3 regions of the Streptomyces stoeckheimensis genome follow, and region 1 is predicted to be linked to each of the others. Evidence: predicted binding sites of a transcription regulator. Region 1 holds the regulator's gene; each other region holds the start of a gene.

Region 1 (4,232 bases):
TTGTAGCCGCCGGCGAGGAAGCCCAGTCCGCCCGCTTCGCACACGGCGGCCGCTAGCGGCGGGCAGGACGCGCCGCCCGCCATGGGCGCCTGCACGATCGGGTACGTGAAGAGACCGTTCGGTGCGGAGGACATGAGCTGCATCGTGCCATGTCCCGCTCACGGGACCGAATCACGGCATTCGCCTGGCATAGTCCCCTTCACCGGGGTGCCCGAATACCGCCGCCGCCCCGTCTCCCCGTATGCCGCGAGCCCGGTCCGGGGATCCCCGGACCGGGCTCGCAGGTGTTCTCGTACGCTGCTCCGCGCGCGGCTCAGCGCCCGTTGAAGGCGTCCTTCAGGCGGCTGAACAGGCCTTGCTGGCCCGGCGCGAACTGGCCCATCGGCCGCTCCTCGCCACGCAGCTTGGCCAGCTGGCGCAGCAGGTCCTCCTGCTGCGCGTCCAGCTTGCCCGGGGTGGTGACCTCGACGTGCACGATCAGGTCGCCGCGCCCGCCGCCGCGCAGGTGGGTGACGCCGCGGCCGTGCAGCGGGATCGCCTGCCCGGACCCGGTGCCGGGCCGGATGTCGATCTCCTCCAGGCCGTCCAGCGTCTCCAGCGGGCATTTGGTGCCCAGGGCCGCCGCCGTCATCGGGATGGTGACCGTGCAGTGCAGGTCGTCCCCGCGCCGCTGGAAGGTCGGGTGCGGCAGCTCGTGGATCTCCACGTACAGGTCGCCGGCGGGGCCGCCGCCGGGGCCGACCTCGCCTTCGCCCGCGAGCTGGATCCGGGTGCCGTTCTCGACGCCGGCCGGGATCTTGACGGTGAGGCTGCGGCGGGAGCGGACCCGGCCGTCGCCCGCGCACTCGGGGCACGGGGTCGGGACCACGGTGCCGAAGCCCTGGCACTGCGGGCAGGGCCGCGAGGTCATGACCTGGCCCAGGAAGGACCGGGTGACCTGCGAGACCTCGCCGCGGCCGCGGCACATGTCACACGTCTGCGCCGAGGTGCCGGGGGCGGCGCCCTCGCCGGAGCAGGTGGTGCAGACGACGGCCGTGTCGACCTGGATGTCCTTGGTCGTGCCGAAGGCCGCCTCGTCCAGTTCCAGGTCGAGGCGGATCATGGCGTCCTGGCCGCGGCGGGTCCGCGAGCGCGGTCCGCGCTGCGAGGACTGGCCGAAGAAGGCGTCCATGATGTCGGAGAAGTTGCCGAAGCCGCCCGCTCCGAAGCCGCCGGCTCCGCCGCCGCCCGAGGAGGACAGCGGGTCGCCGCCGAGGTCGAAGACCTGCTTCTTCTGCGGGTCCGAGAGGACCTCGTAGGCGGCGTTGATCTCCTTGAAACGCTCTTGCGTCTTGGGATCGGGGTTCACATCCGGGTGCAGCTCGCGGGCGAGCCGCCGGAATGCCTTCTTGATCTCGTCCTGCGATGCGTCGCGGCGCACGCCGAGAACGGCGTAGTAGTCCGTGGCCACTTACGACTCCGCCAGGATCTGTCCGACGTAACGTGCCACTGCGCGTACCGCTCCCATCGTTCCGGGGTAGTCCATGCGGGTCGGTCCGACCACGCCGAGTTTGGCGACTGCTTCGCCGCCCGAACCGTAGCCGACCGAGACGACGGACGTGGAGTTCAGTCCCTCGTAGGCGTTCTCATGCCCGATCTTTACGGCCATTCCCGACTCACTGGCCTCGCCCAGCAGCTTGAGGAGCACGACCTGCTCCTCCAGCGCTTCGAGCACCGGCCTGATCGTCAGGGGAAAATCGTGTCCGAAGCGGGTGAGGTTGGCGGTGCCGCCGATCATCAGCCGCTCCTCCGCCTCCTCGACCAGCGTTTCGAGAAGGGTGTCGAGGACGGCACGCACCGTCACCCGGTCCTCGTTCTCGAAGGATTCCGGAAGGTCCTTCACCAGCGGCGGCACGTCGGTGAACCGGCGGCCGACCACACGGCTGTTGAGGCGGGCCCGCAGGTCCGCGAGCGAGCCCTCCCCGAAGGGGGCCTGGCAGTCGACGAGCCGCTGCTCGACCCGGCCGGTGTCCGTGATGAGGACGAGCATCAGGCGGGCCGGGGCCAGCGAGAGCAGCTCGACGTGCCGGACGGTGGAGCGGGTGAGCGAGGGGTACTGGACGACGGCGACCTGTCGGGTGAGCTGCGCGAGCAGCCGCACCGTACGGCCGACGACGTCGTCGAGGTCCACGGCCCCGTCGAGGAAGTTCTGGATGGCCCGGCGCTCGGGCGTCGACAGCGGTTTGACCCCCGCCAGCTTGTCGACGAACAGGCGGTAGCCCTTGTCGGTGGGGATCCGGCCGGCGCTGGTGTGGGGCTGGGCGATGTAGCCCTCGTCCTCCAGCACGGCCATGTCGTTGCGCACGGTGGCGGGCGAGACGCCGAGCCGGTGCCGCTCGGTGAGCGCCTTGGAGCCGACCGGCTCCTCCGTCCCGACGTAGTCCTGGACGATGGCGCGCAGCACTTCGAGTCTGCGTTCGCTGAGCATCGCGCGCACACCTCCATCGTTTCCGTCGTTCGCGGCTTCGGCAGGCCCTGCCTGCTGGCACTCTGAGCGTTCGAGTGCCAGAGATCCCCCGGTCAGTGTACGGCGGGGTGGTACACCCCTAGCAAGGGCGGCCCGCCAAGGTAGCGTCGCGGCATGGACGTGCGTTGGGAAGAGGCGGGCTGGGAACGGCTCACCGAACGGGTCGGCCGGCGGCGCCTGCCGGTGTGGGACTGCACCGTGGGACTGGTGGTGGGCGAGGATTCCGCCCTTCTGATCGACCCCGGGTCCTGCCTGCGGGAAGGAGCGCTGGTGCGCACCGAGGCGGAGCGGCTGGCGGGCCGGCGCGTGACCCATCTCGCATTCACACACGGACATTTCGACCACGTGTTGGGCGGTGCGGCGTTCGCGGGGACCGAGGTCTACGGTCCGGTCGGGCTGGACGCCCTGCTCTCCGTGAGCCGGGACGAGCTGCGGGCGGACGCGGTCCGGCACGGCCTGGCGGAGGCCGAGGCGGCCGAGGCGGCGGATCTGCTGGTGGTCCCCCGGCACCTGGTGTCGGGCGAGTGGACACTCGACCTGGGCGGGGTGCAGGTGCTGCTGGCGAACGTGGGCCCGGGGCACACCCGGCACGATCTGGCCGCCTTCGTGCCCGGTGCGCGCGAGGTGGTCTTCTGCGGCGACCTGGTCGAGGAATCGGGCGAGCCGCAGGCGGGGCCGGACGCGGTGCCGCGGCAGTGGCCGGCGGCCCTGGACCGGCTCCTCGCCCTGGGCGGGGACGACGCTCTGTACGTACCGGGTCACGGAGCGGTGGTCGACGCGGCCTTCGTACGTGCCCAACGCGACACACTGGCGGCCCGTTTCGGCGTGTCGGACACCTGAGACGGCCCGCTCTCCTACCCTCGGCCGGATGCGTGAGTACTCCCCCGACCTGACCCCGCAGTGGAAGCGCGCCAAGCCCGTGCCGGAGGTGCCGGCCGATCCCGATCTGGTGGTCGAGGTGGCGGGTACGGACTTCTGCGGCGCGGTGGTGGCCTGCGAGGCGGGCACGGTCACCCTGGAGGACCGCTTCGGCAAGCGCCGCGTCTTCCCCCTCGAACCCCGCGGTTTCCTCCTGGACGGCGCGGTGGTGACCCTGACCCGCCCGGCGCGGGGGCCGGCCGCCCCGGCCCGTACGGCCTCGGGTTCGCTCGCCGTCCCCGGGGCCCGGGCGCGGGTGGCCCGGGCGGGCCGGATCTACGTGGAGGGCCGCCACGACGCCGAACTCGTCGAACGGGTATGGGGCGACGACCTGCGCATCGAGGGCGTCGTGGTGGAGTACCTGGAGGGCATCGACGACCTCCCGTCGGTGGTCGCGGACTTCGCCCCCGCCGCCGACGCCCGGCTGGGCATCCTGGTGGACCACCTGGTCCCGGGCTCCAAGGAGTCCCGCATCGCCGCCTCGGTGACCTCCCCGCACGTCCTGATCGTGGGCCACCCGTACGTGGACGTCTGGCAGGCGGTGAAACCCTCGGCCCTGGGCATCCGCGCCTGGCCGGTGATCCCGCCCGGCCAGGACTGGAAGACGGGCATCTGCCGCGCCCTGGGCTGGCCGGAGAACACCGGAGCCGCCTGGCAGCACATCCTGTCCCGCGTGACCTCGTACAAGGACCTGGAGCCGACGCTGCTGGGCGCGGTGGAACACCTCATCGACCACGTCACGACGTAACCCCCCGGGCCCGAGGCCCTGCGGGGCTGTCCCCTACCCGGACGGGGCTAGTCCACCAGG
Region 2 (4,232 bases), 1.1 Mb from region 1:
GTGGTGGCGGTCCCTGGGGTGGGTCGTCGCCGCGGCGGTGGCGCCCGCGCTCGCCGCCGGGGTGGCACTCGCGGTCGGCTGGGCCGGAGCGACCGGGTGGCTGGGCGACGGATGGCTGGGGGACGCGTGGGTCGCCCTCTTCGGGCTCTTCGTACCCCTGTCCGGCCTCGCCCTGCACACCTACACCCTGGCCGAGCGCCGGGGCTCGGCCCTCGCCGTCCTGGCCGGGGTCCCCGCGGCCGTCGGCGTGTTCATCGCCCTGATGGGCGTGGACGACCTGGTGCTGCGGGAGCGGGGAGTCGAGGTCGTGTGCGTGGTCAGGGAGGTGACCTCCCGGGTCGAGACGGATTCCGCCTTCCAACCCGAGGGCCAGAGCGTGACCCGCACCACCGTGTACGACCACCGGCTCGACTGCCCGCCGGGCGGTCCCGCCCTGCTGACCAGGGAGCGGGAGATCGCGAAGGCCGGGGAGGAGCTGCGGCTGGTCTACGACCCGCGGGGCCGGGTGCAGTCGGAGCGGGCCACGGACCTCCACGCCTGGGGGCTGCGCTCCGCGGTCCTCGTCGCGGTCGGGTTCGCGGCCCTGCTGGGAGCGCTCGGCGCCCTCGGCAAGGACCGCTGAGCCCGAGCGGCGCCGCACCCAACCGGCGCTGACCCCAAGCGCCGCCGACCCCCAAGGACCGCGGAAACGCCCGAGGGCGGCACCCCCTCCGTCAGGAAGGGGTGCCGCCCTCGGTACGTGAAGAACAGCCGATCTACCTTCGGGCCGGAGCCCGGGGGTGGATCAGAAGTCCATGTCGCCGCCCGGCATGCCGCCGCCGGCAGCGGCGCCGGCCTTCTCGGGCTTGTCGGCGATGACGGCCTCGGTGGTGAGGAAGAGGGCCGCGATCGACGCCGCGTTCTGCAGGGCAGAGCGGGTGACCTTCGCCGGGTCGATGATGCCCGACGCGATCATGTCGACGTACTCGCCGGTCGCGGCGTTCAGGCCCCAACCGATCTGCAGGTTGCGGACCTTCTCCACGACGACGCCACCCTCGAGACCACCGTTGACGGCGATCTGCTTGAGCGGGGCCTCCAGCGCGAGCTTGACGGCGTTGGCGCCGGTCGCCTCGTCGCCGGTGAGCTCGAGCTTCTCGAAGACCGAGGAGGCCTGCAGCAGGGCCACGCCGCCACCGGCGACGATGCCCTCTTCGACGGCCGCCTTCGCGTTGCGAACGGCGTCCTCGATGCGGTGCTTGCGCTCCTTGAGCTCGACCTCGGTCGCGGCGCCGGCCTTGATGACCGCAACACCGCCGGCGAGCTTCGCCAGGCGCTCCTGCAGCTTCTCGCGGTCGTAGTCCGAGTCGGAGTTCTCGATCTCGGCGCGGATCTGGTTGACGCGACCCTGGACCTGGTCGCTGTCACCGGCACCGTCGACGATGGTGGTCTCGTCCTTGGTGATGACGACCTTGCGGGCGCGGCCGAGCAGGTCGAGACCGGCGTTCTCGAGCTTGAGGCCGACCTCCTCGGAGATGACCGTGCCGCCCGTGAGGATGGCGATGTCGCCGAGCATGGCCTTGCGACGGTCACCGAAGCCCGGGGCCTTGACGGCAACGGACTTGAAGGTGCCGCGGATCTTGTTGACGACGAGGGTGGAGAGCGCCTCGCCCTCGACGTCCTCGGCGATGATCAGCAGCGGCTTGCCGGACTGCATGACCTTCTCCAGGAGCGGCAGCAGGTCCTTGACCGAGCCGATCTTGGAGTTGACGATCAGGATGTACGGGTCGTCGAGGGACGACTCCATGCGCTCCATGTCGGTGGCGAAGTACGCCGAGATGTAGCCCTTGTCGAAGCGCATGCCCTCGGTGAGCTCGAGCTCCAGGCCGAAGGTCTGCGACTCCTCGACCGTGATGACGCCTTCCTTGCCGACCTTGTCCATGGCCTCGGCGATGAGCTCGCCGATCTGGGTGTCGGCGGCGGAGATGGAGGCCGTCGAAGCGATCTGCTCCTTGGTCTCGACGTCCTTGGCCTGCGCCAGCAGGGCGGCGGAGACGGCCTCGACGGCCTTCTCGATGCCGCGCTTGAGGGCCATCGGGTTCGCACCGGCGGCCACGTTGCGCAGGCCCTCGCGGACGAGCGCCTGGGCGAGAACGGTGGCGGTGGTCGTACCGTCGCCGGCGACGTCGTCCGTCTTCTTGGCGACTTCCTTGACCAGCTCGGCGCCGATCTTCTCGTACGGGTCCTCGAGCTCGATCTCCTTGGCGATGGAGACACCATCGTTGGTGATCGTGGGGGCGCCCCACTTCTTCTCAAGGACGACGTTGCGACCCTTGGGGCCAAGGGTGACCTTGACGGCGTCGGCGAGCTGGTTCATCCCACGCTCGAGGCCGCGACGGGCCTCCTCGTCGAACGCAATGATCTTGGCCATCTGAAGTGGTCCTCCCGGACAGCGGTGGATTGCTCCCGGACCGCGCCCGCGCCCGCGACGGACGGCCTGCGTGCCCGGCGGTTCCTTCCCACCGGACCCTGCGGGCCTCACCGACCCGGTCCTCGTTTAGTAGCACTCTCACCCGGAGAGTGCTAACGCCAATGATTAGCACTCGACCCCCCCGAGTGCAAGCGGCTTCGGGCAACCCGGGATGAACACCCAGACGCCGCAAGGGCGCCGGAGCCGCCACGCACGAGGGGCCCGCATCCCGTGTCCAGGATGTGGGCCCCTCGTACACATGCCGTTGTGCCGTCGTGCGCGGCCACTGTGCGCGGCCCCGTACGTGTCGGTGGTCGATCGCGGTCGGACTAGCCGGCGGCGAGCTTGACCATGTCCGCCTGCGGACCCTTCTGGCCCTGCGAGATCTCGAATTCGACCCGCTGACCCTCTTCAAGGGTGCGGTACCCGTCCATCTGGATGGCGCTGTAGTGGACGAACACATCCGCACCACCGTCGACCGCGATGAAGCCGTAGCCCTTCTCCGCGTTGAACCACTTGACGGTGCCCTGAGCCATGCCTAACTCCCCTATTACTGGCCCTTGCGCAGGACCGCACTTCGCGGTCCCGGGTCAGAACTTGCGCCGGAACGCCTCGACCGGGGCTGAATGTATCCGCACCGCTGCTGTCTGCAACAGGTCATTCCGACGAGAATTCTGGACACGGCAAAAGATTGAAATAGGGTGAAAACCAGGAATATTCCAGGGCAACTCGGGCCGGACAAACGCCGCCAACGACCCATAGCGCACTTGCATGTTGACTCAATGTCAACCCTCACGCGACCCGCTCATATGCGGCGGGCAAGAACAGCGGAGGGGACTTCCCCAACTCTACCGCGCCCAACCAGGCAGAATTGCCCCCTCCGTTTAGTAACGGAGGGGGCAATTCAGTTTCTGCGGAGTCTTACGCAGCCCTACGGAGGCGGTAGGCGCCTCAGCAGCCGCCCGCGACGGCGGGGATGATCGAAACGCCGGCGCCGTCCGGAGTGGACGTCTGCAGCCCGCCCTCGAAGCGCACGTCGTCGTCGTTCACGTAGACGTTGACGAAGCGGCGCAGCTTGCCCTGGTCGTCCAGGACGCGCGCGGCGATGCCGGGGTGGCTGGCCTCCAGGGACTGGATGACCTCTTCGAGGGTCGCGCCCTCGGCGGAGACCTCGGCCTGGCCGCCGGTGTAGGTGCGCAGGATGGTGGGGATGCGGACGTTGACGCTCATGGCGCTACTGCCTTTCCGGTGTGCAGGGAGAGAGATCAGGCCAGGTTGGCGGCGCGGAACGCGTCCAGGCTGGGGCGGATGGTGGCGGTCTGGCCACCACCTTCGGCCACCGCCTCCAGGGTCTTGAGGCCGTCACCGGTGTTCAGGATCACGGTGGTCAGCGTGGGGTCGAGGTGCCCGTCCTCGATGAGCTTCTTCGTCACGCCGACGGTCACGCCGCCCGCGGTCTCGGCGAAGATGCCCTCGGTCTGGGCGAGGATCTTGATGGCCTCGACGACCTGCTCGTCGTTGACGTCCTCGACGAAGCCGCCGGTGCGGCGCGCGATGTCCAGGACGTACGGGCCGTCCGCCGGGTTGCCGATGGCCAGCGACTTGGCGATGGTGTTCGGCTTCTGCGGGCGGACCACCTCGTGACCGGCCTTGAAGGCGGTCGAGACGGGCGAGCAGCCCTCGGCCTGGGCGCCGAAGATCTTGTACGGCTTGTCCTCGACGAGGCCGAGCTTGATCAGCTCCTGCAGACCCTTGTCGATCTTCGTGAGCTGCGAGCCGGACGCGA
Region 3 (4,232 bases), 2.3 Mb from region 1:
CGGCCTTGACCAGGTCGCCGTACTCGCCGGTGGCGGCGTTGAAGCCCTGGCCCTTCTCGAGCTCGGCGACCTTCGAGGTGATGACGTAGCCCTCGAGGCCGGCGTTCTCGGCGATCCAGCGCAGCGGCTCGACGGCGGCGCGGCGCACGACCGCGACACCGGTGGCCTCGTCGCCCGACAGGCCCAGGTTGCCTTCCAGCACCTTCACGGCGTGGACGAGAGCGGAGCCACCGCCGGAGACGATGCCCTCCTCGACCGCGGCGCGGGTCGCCGAGATGGCGTCCTCGAGACGGTGCTTCTTCTCCTTGAGCTCCACCTCGGTGGCGGCGCCGACCTTGATGACGCAGACGCCGCCGGCGAGCTTCGCCAGGCGCTCCTGCAGCTTCTCGCGGTCCCAGTCCGAGTCGGTGGACTCGATCTCGGCCTTGATCTGGTTGACGCGGCCGAGGACCTCGTCGGAAGAGCCGCCACCGTCGACGATGGTGGTGCTGTCCTTGGAGATCGTGACGCGGCGGGCGGAGCCCAGTACGTCCAGACCGGCCTGGTCGAGCTTGAGGCCGACCTCCTCGGCGATGACGGTGGCACCGGTGAGGGTGGCCATGTCCTGGAGCATCGCCTTGCGGCGGTCACCGAAGCCGGGCGCCTTGACGGCGACGGCGTTGAAGGTGCCACGGATCTTGTTGACGACGAGGGTGGAGAGCGCCTCGCCCTCGACGTCCTCGGCGATGATCAGGAGCGGCTTGGAGGCGCCGGCCTGGATGACCTTCTCGAGCAGCGGCAGGAGGTCCTGGATGGAGGAGATCTTGCCCTGGTTGATCAGGATGTACGGGTCATCGAGGATGGCCTCCATACGCTCCTGGTCGGAGACCATGTACGGGGACAGGTAGCCCTTGTCGAAGGCCATGCCCTCGGTGAACTCGAGCTCCAGGCCGAAGGCGTTGGACTCCTCGACGGTGATGACACCGTCCTTGCCGACCTTGTCCATCGCCTCGGCGATGAGGTCACCGACCTGCTGGTCCTGCGCGGAGAGCGCGGCCACGGCGGCGATGTCGGACTTGTCCTCGATCGGACGGGCGGTCGCGAGGAGCTCGTCGGAGACGGCCTTGACCGCGGCGTCGATGCCCTTCTTCAGGGCGGCCGGGGAAGCACCCGCGGCGACGTTGCGCAGACCCTCGCGGACCAGCGCCTGCGCCAGGACGGTGGCGGTGGTGGTGCCGTCGCCCGCGACGTCGTTGGTCTTGGTCGCGACCTCCTTGACGAGCTGCGCGCCAAGGTTCTCGTACGGGTCGTCGAGCTCGACCTCACGCGCGATGGTGACACCGTCGTTCGTGATGGTGGGAGCGCCGAACTTCTTGTCGATGACGACGTTGCGGCCCTTGGGACCGATCGTCACCTTCACGGTGTCGGCAAGCTTGTTGACGCCACGCTCAAGGGCGCGACGGGCGTCCTCGTCAAACTTGAGAATCTTCGGCATGGGAGCGGTTCAGCCCTCTCGTTGCTATCCCCGGCCGCTCACCGCGACCGCCTGTCAGACACGAACTACGCCCCTCGCCGCCCGGCATCAGCAGGGGTGACCAGGGGCGTAGCTCAAAGCAAAACTGGAGAAGTGATTACTTCTCGACGATCGCGAGCACGTCGCGGGCCGAGAGGACGAGGTACTCCTCGCCGTTGTACTTCACTTCGGTGCCGCCGTACTTGGAGTACAGGACGACGTCGCCGACGGTGACGTCCAGCGGGAGACGCTGGCCGTCCTCGAAGCGACCCGGGCCCACCGCGAGGACGACGCCCTCCTGGGGCTTCTCCTTCGCGGTGTCCGGGATGACCAGGCCAGAGGCCGTGGTCTGCTCGGCGTCGAGCGGCTGGACCACAATGCGGTCCTCGAGCGGCTTGATGGCAACCTTGGAGCTGGTGGTCGTCACGATCTGACCTTCCGCTTCGGAGATCCGGAGTTAACTGTCTGGGTGGCGACTTTGTCGATCCGTCGTCGCGGGTGCCGGATCTACCTGTCGCAGGGCTGGCACTCACCAGGGGCGAGTGCCAGACGCGAGACTATTCCGGGGATTAGCACTCGGTCAAGCGGAGTGCCAATACGCGCCGCTGGTTTCGCAGCCGGGGCCGGCTGGATCCGCCCTCTCGGGGTGCGGAGCCGCTGGCGGGGACCAGTCCCCGGACCGCTGCGCCGGGCGCAGCGGCGCCGAGCCGGCCCCGAGGGGTCGCACCGCGCGAGCGGCGCATCGAGGAGGTGCGGCGCCCGGTATGTGAGGCTTGGGGGATGCGGATCCTGGTCGTCGAAGACGAAGTCAGCCTCGCCGATTCACTGCGGCGCGGCCTCTCCGCCGACGGCCACTGGGTCGATCTCGCCCACGACGGCCACCGCGGCCTGGACCTGGCCCTCACCGGAGGCCCGTACGACGTGGTGCTCCTCGACCTGATGCTCCCGGGCCTCTCGGGCTACGAGATCTGCACCCGGATGCGGTCCCACGGCGTCGCCACCCCGGTGCTGATGCTGACCGCCAAGGACGGCGAGTACGACGAGGCCGAAGGGCTGGACTCAGGCGCGGACGACTACCTGACGAAACCGTTCTCCTTCGTCGTCCTCGCCGCCCGCCTCCGCGCGCTCACCCGCCGCACCGCCACCGCCGCCCGGCCCGCCGTCCTCCAGGCCGGCGACCTCGTGCTCGACGCCCAGGGACGCCGCTGCCGCCGGGGCGCGCACGAGATCGAGCTGACCGCCCGTGAGCTCGGCGTCCTGGGCTGCCTGATGGAGCAGCCCGGCCGGGCCGTCGCCAAGCAGGACATCCTCGACGAGGTCTGGGACGGCCCGCACGGCATCGACCCGAACATCGTCGAGGTCTACGTCTCCTCGCTCCGCCGGAAGATCGACGCCCCCTTCGGCCGCCGCTCGATCCTCACCGTGCACGGCACCGGCTACCGGATGGCCCCGGACGGTGGCTGAGCCCGGGCCGGGGCCGGGGCCGGGGCCCGCACCGCGCCGACCCCGCCGCCTCGGCAGCCTCCGCGCACGCGCCGCCGCGGCCGCCGCCCTCGCGATGGCCGCCGTCCTGGCCGCAGGCGGGCTGTGGCTCTACACCCTGTTGCGCGCCAACCTCATCGAGAACACCACCGGCCGCACCGAGCTCGCCGCCCGCAAGGTGGCCGGCCAGTACGACACCGGGATCCTCCCGGCCGCCGGCCGGCTGCCCGCGCCCGAGGACGGGGTCGACCTGGTCCTCGTACGGAACGCCGCCGGGACGGTCGTGGCCACCAGCGGGGACCTGAAGGACACCCCGGAGCTCACGGAGCTGAGCCCCGCGCCTGGCCGGGACGTGCGATCGGCCGTCCTGCCGCCCGCGCGCCCCGGCGCACAGCGGCGCGTGGTGGTCGCCGTGGACGCGCCCGGCCCGCCGGGGGCGCACGATCCGCACACCGTCTACGCCGCGACCGTGCTCGGCGACGTCGACGACTCCAACCGGGCCGTCGCGGTCGGGTTGCTGGCCGGCGCGCCTCCGCTGATCGTCTTCGCGGCGACCCTGGCCTGGTGGGTGACGGGCCATGCGCTGCGCCCGGTCACCGCGATCCGCACCGGGCTGGCGGCGGTCACCGGGAGCGAGCTGGACCGGCGGGTCCCGGACCCGGGCGGCGCCGACGAGATCGCGCAGCTGGCCAGGACGGTCAACGAGACGCTCGACCGGCTGGAGCGCAGCGACGCCCGCCAGCGGCAGTTCACCGCCGACGCCTCGCACGAGCTGCGCAACCCCCTCGCCGCCGTCCGGTCCCGGCTGGAGGTGGCGCTGCGGGACCCCGACCGGGAGTCGGTGGCCGCCGCGCTGGCCGATACCGAGCGGCTGCAGGGCATCGCGGCCGATCTGCTCCTGCTGGCCCGGCTGGACGGCGGGCCGGCGCCGCGCACCGAGCCGGTGGACCTCGCGCTGCTGGCCGCCGAGGATGCGGCGCGGCGCCCGGAGCCCCGGGCCCGGCTACGGCTGGACGCGCGGGCTCCCGTACCGGCCGCCGGGGATCCGGCGCGGCTGGAGCGGGCGCTGGCCAACCTGGTGGACAACGCCCTGCGGTACGCCCGTACCGGGGTCGCGGTCCGGGCCTCGACCGAGGACGGCTGGGCGCTGCTGGAGGTCACGGACGACGGGCCGGGCATCCCGGAGGCCGACCGGGACCGGGTCTTCGAGCGGTTCGTGCGGCTGGACGCGGACCGGAGCCGGGCCGGCGGCGGCACC

What was found. Region 1 encodes HrcA, which represses chaperone genes, less so after heat shock. Its sites were predicted from a motif close to TTNGCACTCNGNNNNNCNGAGTGCNAA; they were not measured.
Region 2: the regulator HrcA is predicted to act here: its motif matches at 2,573-2,599, upstream of groL (chaperonin GroEL).
Region 3: the regulator HrcA is predicted to act here: its motif matches at 2,062-2,088, upstream of groES (co-chaperone GroES).

The regions. Positions count from the first base shown of each region.
Region 1 covers NZ_CP169550.1:6,036,891-6,041,122, reverse strand. Annotated here, with positions in the region: gene ACE1OC_RS27370 (nitronate monooxygenase) at 1-134, opposite strand, end outside; gene dnaJ (molecular chaperone DnaJ) at 314-1,450, opposite strand; gene hrcA (heat-inducible transcriptional repressor HrcA) at 1,451-2,467, opposite strand; gene ACE1OC_RS27355 (MBL fold metallo-hydrolase) at 2,621-3,346, shown strand; gene ACE1OC_RS27350 (DUF3097 domain-containing protein) at 3,375-4,172, shown strand; gene hemW (radical SAM family heme chaperone HemW) at 4,220-4,232, opposite strand, start outside.
Region 2 covers NZ_CP169550.1:4,949,734-4,953,965, reverse strand. Annotated here, with positions in the region: gene ACE1OC_RS22640 (hypothetical protein) at 1-622, shown strand, start outside; gene groL (chaperonin GroEL) at 785-2,407, opposite strand; gene ACE1OC_RS22630 (cold-shock protein) at 2,776-2,982, opposite strand; gene ACE1OC_RS22625 (ubiquitin-like small modifier protein 1) at 3,398-3,676, opposite strand; gene thrC (threonine synthase) at 3,712-4,232, opposite strand, start outside.
Region 3 covers NZ_CP169550.1:3,707,918-3,712,149, forward strand. Annotated here, with positions in the region: gene groL (chaperonin GroEL) at 1-1,474, opposite strand, end outside; gene groES (co-chaperone GroES) at 1,611-1,919, opposite strand; gene ACE1OC_RS16500 (response regulator transcription factor) at 2,273-2,956, shown strand; gene ACE1OC_RS16505 (sensor histidine kinase) at 2,949-4,232, shown strand, end outside.